One region of the Arthrobacter sp. zg.Y820 genome, then DNA from elsewhere that is predicted to be linked to it. Evidence: riboswitches for the same ligand, from Rfam matches in the RefSeq annotation. Region 1 holds a riboswitch; each other region holds the start of a gene.
What was found. A riboswitch is a leader RNA that binds a small molecule or an ion and turns the genes downstream of it on or off. The one in region 1 is predicted to bind S-adenosylmethionine.

Region 1 (2,196 bases):
GAGGCGCGCTGGGCCATGCCGCCGGACACCGCCCGCGGGCGGTGCTCGGCGAACGGGCCCAGCTCCACCAGCTCCAACAGCTCGGCCACCTTCGCCTTGCCGTGCTTGGCGCTCATGCTTTTGGGCAGGCCCATCGCGATGTTGGCCTGGAGCGTCTGCCAGGGCAGCAGCCGCGGCTCCTGGAATGCGACGGCGCAGCGGTCGTCGATCCCGTGCACGGGGGTGCCGTTGATCAGGACTTCTCCGGTGCTGGCGGCGTCCAGGCCGGCTGCGGCACGCAGCAGCGTGGATTTTCCGCAGCCGCTGGACCCGAGGATGGCCAGGACCTCGCCCGGGCGCACCTCGAAGTTGATGTTCCGCAGCACCCGGTGTGCTTCGGGGCCGGCGCCGAAGGTGCGGCCCAGCGAGGAAAACGTGACGGGAAGAGCGGAGCCGGCGGCCTGAAGCGGTGCAGCGGGCGGCGCGGCGGCAGGGGACTGTGAAGCCAAGGCGGTCATGTTAACTCTCCATCGGTCCTGGCAGTAGCACCCTACGGAAAACGCCTTGGGCCGGTTACGGCCTCCTGCGGTGTTGTCCTCGCTATTGCCGTTCCTCAAGGAGGAGGTACGGCAACCAGGGTTGCTGCGGCTTCACTGATCCAGGTCTCTCAGCCGCTCGGGATGGTCAAGAGCCACTAAACGCTTCATTCGGACAACGGGCAAGTCCCCGGCGTAACATTTCGACGCCGCGGCGCCAGCCGGAAAACCGCCGCGCGCGCCGGCCTGGAGGCCCAGGTCCGCCGCGGGGCCGGCTCCGTGCCCGCGGTTCACACAGGGTCATTGACTTCCGTTGAGCCGCATCGCTGTGCCAATACTGGAGCCGAAGGATCATGAGTCCCAACGCGAAGCTCTGGCTGGTTGGGCGGCAACCCTCTTCTCCGTAGCGGGGTGCCCCAGATGAGGATCCGGCCGTTGCGCGTCCGCGAACGGCAAGTACGGCGTTCCCTCAGGGGCGTCCCGTTCCGAAAGGTTCCCCCGTGACCGAGCAGAACATCCAGCCGACCACACAGAGCACACCCTCCACCGAGCAGGGCACCCAGCCCACCGCACAGGGCCCCCGGCGGCAGATCCGGTTCAACGCCTTCGACATGAACTGCGTGGGCCACCAGTCCCCGGGGCTGTGGCGCCATCCGCAGGACCAGTCAGCCAATTACACCGACCTCCGCTACTGGGCCAACCTCGCCAAAACCTGCGAAAAAGGCCTGTTCGACGGCATCTTCCTCGCCGATGTCCTGGGCACATACGACGTCTACGGCGGCTCCAACGAAGCCACCCTGCGCCAGGGCACCCAGGTTCCGGTGAACGACCCGCTGCTGCTGGTCTCCGCGATGGCCCTGGTCACCGAACACCTCGGCTTCGGCGTCACTGCCGGCACCGCCTATGAACATCCCTATCCGTTTGCCCGCCGGCTTTCCACCCTGGACCACCTCACCAACGGCCGGGTCGGCTGGAATGTCGTTACCGGCTATCTGCCCTCCGCCGCGCGGAATCTGGGCGCGGAAGACCAGCTGGAGCACGACGAGCGCTACAACCACGCCGACGAATACCTCGAGGTCATCTACAAACTGCTCGAGGGCTCCTGGGAGGACGACGCCGTCGTCCGCGACAAGGAAACCGGCGTCTTCACCGACCCGGCCAAGGTCCACGACATCAACCACGAGGGGAAGTACTTCAAGGTTCCGGGCATCCACATCAGCGAGCCCTCGCCGCAGCGCACCCCGGTGATCTACCAGGCCGGCGCCTCCCCGCGCGGCATCGCCTTCGCCGCAGGCAACGCGGAGGCCGTGTTTGTGGGGGCGCCCACCAAGGAGAAGCTCAAGGCCACCGTCACGAAGATCCGCGACGCCGCCGAAGCCGCCGGCCGGGACCGGCACTCGATCCGGATCTACACGCTGATGACGGTGATTACCGCCGCCACCGCGCAGGAGGCCGCCGCGAAGCACGAGGATTACCAGCAGTACGCCAGCCACGAAGGCGCGCTGGCCCTGATGTCCGGCTGGATGGGAGTGGACCTGTCCACCTACAACTTGGACGAGCCGCTGGGCAACGTGAAATCCAATGCCATCCAGTCCGCCGCGTCGAATTTCCAGAAACCGAAGGACGACGGCGAACCCTGGACGGTGCGCGACATCGCCGACTCCGTCGGCATCGGCGGACT
Region 2 (2,196 bases), on a different contig from region 1:
ATGCCGGCCTGCAGCGCCTGTCGGACCGCAGGATCGGCCAGCTTGCCGCTGCCGATCCGCACGGCCGCCATGTTCACGGTGAGGTCCACGCCGTCGGCCGCCACCACCTGATTGCCGCTGGCCGCCAGCGCCGCCTCATCCACCGGCTGCAGGCCGCGCACCAGATCGACCTGGCCGGACTGGACGGCGCCGGCGCGGTGGGCGACCTCGGGCAGGTACTTGATCACCACCTTGTCCAGGTGCGCCTCACCCGGATTGTCGGCGCCCTCAGGAGCCCAGGCGTAGCCGTCCCGCTTCGCGAGCACGACTTCCTCATCGGGCTTTTCCGACTCGTAAACGAACGGGCCGGAGCCGGAGATGGATGAGATGGCGGACTGTCCGGCGGCATCCTGCTGCAGCGTGGCCGGGGAGACCAGACCGGCGGTGACGGAGGACGTGGCGCGCAGGAAGTTGGAGTTCGGAGCATCCAGGGTGACCTTCACCTGGTTAGTGCCGATCACTTCGCTGGTCTGGTAGCCGGCGAAGTCCACGTTCGGCTGGATCTGCGCGGCGGGAATGCCATGGCCGAAGCTGTCCAGGTTGGCCTTTATCGCGGCCGCGTCGAGCGCCGTTCCATCGCTGAACGTGACGCCGGGGCGGATGGTGAAGGTGAACTCGGTGCTGTCGGCGTTGGCCGAGAACGCCGAGGCAATCCACGGCACCGGCTCGCCCTTCTCCGGGTCAAAGTAGGTCAGCCGGTCCAGCACTGAATTGAGCACGTTGGACTTCTCGTAGAAGCGTGCCGCCTGGGTCTGCCAGTTGTTGATGGGCGTGACTTCGGCGTAGACGAGGGTGCCGCCGTCGACCGGCTCTCCGGCCGGTGAGGCCTGAGCATTCGCGGCGTTGGCGCCGGCACTGCCGCCTTGCGCGCCGGATCCGCAGCCGGTGAGGGTCAGGGCTGCCGCGGCGAACAGTGCCGCGATCCGCAGGGGTGTGCGGGGGCCGTTGGGGTGGCCGGAGATGCGGCCGTTGATGCGGCCGGTTGGAGCAGGGCTGACCATGGGAGGGTCCTCTCAGTTCGCACCGAGGAACACGGCATTCGAGCACGCTGGATCCGTCACTGCGAGCGGTGCTGCAGTTACGGGCCACCGGAGAAGTGAGTCCATCGGTCCTGGCATGAGCACCGTCCCCGAAGGGTGGTTGCTGCGACGTCAACGAGCCAGGTCTCTCAGCCGCTCTGGATGGTAAAGGTGTCCGGATTGGATAGGCGGACAGCACCATGGAAGCGCGGTTTGTCCTCGGCGGGCAACACAATGACGGCCTGTGTCCCTAAGCGCCGGTCGGTGACGTTTTACGTCGCGCCGTGTCATAAACGGCGTCTCTATGAAGCTCCGGGTCTCCAAGACCTGCCGCCGAGGCGGACTATAGGTACCGTCCGATACTGGGGCGGCGCGACGGCGTTCGGCCGGGTTTCGGCGTCGAGCGTTCGCCGGGGTTCCGGTACCGCACCCGCCGCCGGGCGTCGCTGAGCAGTTTCACGCCGTCGACCATTGTTTCGCGCAGGTCCATGAGTGCGAACTGGTGCCGTTCCGGTGCGCGGGCGGATTCGCGGAGGTAGCGGGTGCAGGCGGAGGCCATCCGCATCAGGACATCGGTGTTGGCGGAATTGCTGCGCAGGTGGGCGAGGGTTTCAATGATGCGGTCGCGTGCGTCCAGGACGGTGGCGCGGCAGCGTTGCGCGTCGTCAGCGCCGTCGACGACGCGCGGTTCGATCGCAGCCAGCGGCCGCTTCAGGTGCAGGTCGGTGATCAAGGCGTTCAGGGCTGCGGTTTCATCCCGGCGGTCGATGCCGGCGCGGACGCTCCAGCCGGCGCTCGCACCCAGAACCAGTGCGACTGTTGAAGGGATCAAGGCTGCCAACCAGTCCATCCTGACCTCCGGAAGAAGCGTTCTCCGACGGTACCTGCCCGGCTCGAACCCGGGACAGGGGAGGAGTCCGCTGTCGGGGTTCCGAGGGCAACTTTGGGTGTGTGGGTTTGCGGGTGGGGGCCGGGCCGAGTTCCGCGAGTTTTTTCTTGAGGACCGCTCCTGTCCGCATATCTACTGCCGGATGGCGCCGCGCGCCGCTAGCGTTTAAGGCCTACGCGAGGAGAAGCAGATGGCTATGGCTATGGAACTGGCACGCGTGGTGCAACAGGAGCGTCTCATGGAAGCGGA
Region 3 (2,196 bases), on a different contig from region 1:
GAGACCACACGCGCGTCGCAGCGGCAGTGGCGGCTGGCCCTCGCAGGGAGTACCAGCCCAGATCGCCTGGGTGTAGCTGCAGCGGTTCCCTGTCGTGCTGCCACTTCGCCAAAACGCTGCAGATCTCGCCGAGCTCGTCTACACCTGGTGTTCGCAGGACAACGTCCATGATCCCCCGTTTTTCTTCTCCAAAATGCTCCAGTTCCCAAGGCCCGGGAAGTATTTATCCGGTAGAGGATCCTCAGTGTGGAGCGTGGTTCGCTAACCCGTCCGCGCTGATGGGGTTCGAGAGACTGAACTCGCAGTACTTTCCGGTCAGTTCCCCGCCGACGCTGAACTCGAGCCGAAGCGTCCGAGCCTCAGCAGGGGGAGCCGGTGTGTAGACCCAGAGCGCGTCCCACTCCATACCGCTGCCGGCCGTTTGGCCTCCTGACCGCCGGTACTCGGTGCCAATATCATCAGATACAACCGTGGTGATCCCCTCAAAAACGGCGACGCCAGGCATCGGAGGCGGGTTCTCAGATCGGTCTGATCCTGCAGCTTCACGCCGCTTCCACCACTCCTCGAGTCCTCGGTTGAAACGGCCGTCCCGGGACATTGTCTCTTTCCCACGCACTCCGCTGAGGTGCACGTGGATGCCCGGCTCTCCGGCGCTGACACCGACGAAGTCTGGCGCGTCTTTGAACTCAACACCTGCAAAGCGAACGTCGATACCATCGCTGGTTCCGACCACAAGGTCATGAGGCGCGTGCGTGAGTGCAATCATGCAGTCACTTTAGCGGCCCTAGTTCGCACGCGTCAGCGCGGGTTTTCCAGCGCCGCGGCTCAGGCAAACTCCGCGACGCTGAGGTGCCGGAACGCCGACCCGTGGAACACCAGCGGCTCGTGGGCATCGTCATGCGAGGCGTGGCCGTGGACGCGGAGCAGCACGACGCTGTGGTCCCCGGCGGGCACCTCGTTCTCCACTGAGCACTCGAGCCACAGGGCTGCCCGGTCCAGGAAAAGGGAACCCGATTCGTCGGTGTGCAGGTTCAGGCCCGCAAAACGGTCCCCGGACTTGGACGCAATCTGCTTGCAGATCCCCTCGTGGTCGGAGCCCAGGATCGATACCCCGATCCTGGCCGCGGGCCGCAGCACCGGCCAGGTACGGGAGGTGTTCTGCACGGCGAACATCACCAAGGGAGGATCCATCGAAACGCCCACGGTAAAGGATGACGCAACAATTCCCTGCGGCTGCCCGTCCACCACAGCGCACAACGCGGCAATGCCGGAGGGGAAACGTGAATAGGCACGGCGCAGGGCCGCGGGCTGAAGATCGGTAACAAGAGACATGCGAAGAGATTCCTCTGCCTTAAGCGCCGGACCGACGATTAACAACAGGGTCGGCACAAACGCGGTACTTGCCGCAGCCGGGAAGTTTTGCCGGGCGGCCGAATCGTCACCTGGAGCACCCCGCTACGGCGAGAGGGTTGCCGTCCAGCCGGCCAGGGCCCGTGGCTGGAACTCTTGATTCTTCTTCCAACGTAGGCGGCACGGGTGCACGCCTGCAAACACCTGCCTTAGTTCGTAAAACTCAGCTTCACAAAACTCCCCGCAGCGAATGAAAACTCCCCACGGTGAAGGGATAGAGTTTGGGCATGAAACAGCGGTGGTTTAAACAGGTGGACGTTTTTGGCAGCGAGCCGTATTTGGGGAATCCCCTCGCCGTGGTGCTGGAAGCCGAGGGACTTTCGGACTCCGACATGGAGTCCTTCGCGCGGTGGACGAATTTGTCCGAAACCACGTTCGTGCTGCCTCCCACCCGCGACGGCGCCGATTACCGGGTGCGGATCTTCACCCCCGGCGGAGAAATCCCGTTCGCTGGACACCCGACATTGGGTACCTGCCACGCGTGGCTGGAGGCCGGCAACAAGCGCCGCTATCCCGACGTCGTCGTGCAGGAATGCGGGATCGGCCTCGTAACGCTTCACGCCAACGCAGGCATTGCCGCGTTCGCCGCGCCGCCGCTGCTGCGCTCGGGCCCCTTGGAGGACGAAGTCCTGGACCAGGCACTGCGTGCGCTGAACCTGGACCGCACACAGATCCTCGCCTCCAACTGGATCGACAACGGCCCCGGCTGGCTCGGACTTCTGCTGCCCGACGCCGCTGCGGTGCTGGCACTGAAGCCGGATCCCACCATCATGGGCAACCTGCGCG

Region 2: it holds a riboswitch for S-adenosylmethionine, as region 1 does, so the genes downstream of both, QNN99_RS00505 (ABC transporter substrate-binding protein) here and QNN99_RS11890 (LLM class flavin-dependent oxidoreductase) in region 1, are expected to answer to the same signal.
Region 3: it holds a riboswitch for S-adenosylmethionine, as region 1 does, so the genes downstream of both, QNN99_RS06090 (flavin reductase family protein) here and QNN99_RS11890 (LLM class flavin-dependent oxidoreductase) in region 1, are expected to answer to the same signal.

The regions. Positions count from the first base shown of each region.
Region 1 is NZ_JASKLX010000009.1:604,785-606,980, forward strand. It holds gene QNN99_RS11885 (ABC transporter ATP-binding protein) at 1-497, opposite strand, end outside; SAM riboswitch class IV at 865-980, shown strand; gene QNN99_RS11890 (LLM class flavin-dependent oxidoreductase) at 1,106-2,196, shown strand, end outside.
Region 2 is NZ_JASKLX010000001.1:117,399-119,594, forward strand. It holds gene QNN99_RS00505 (ABC transporter substrate-binding protein) at 1-1,040, opposite strand, end outside; SAM riboswitch class I at 1,139-1,227, opposite strand; gene QNN99_RS00510 (DUF6650 family protein) at 1,402-1,899, opposite strand.
Region 3 is NZ_JASKLX010000006.1:183,958-186,153, forward strand. It holds gene QNN99_RS06080 (GNAT family N-acetyltransferase) at 1-169, opposite strand, end outside; gene QNN99_RS06085 (hypothetical protein) at 242-766, opposite strand; gene QNN99_RS06090 (flavin reductase family protein) at 826-1,332, opposite strand; SAM riboswitch class IV at 1,392-1,512, opposite strand; gene QNN99_RS06095 (PhzF family phenazine biosynthesis protein) at 1,638-2,196, shown strand, end outside.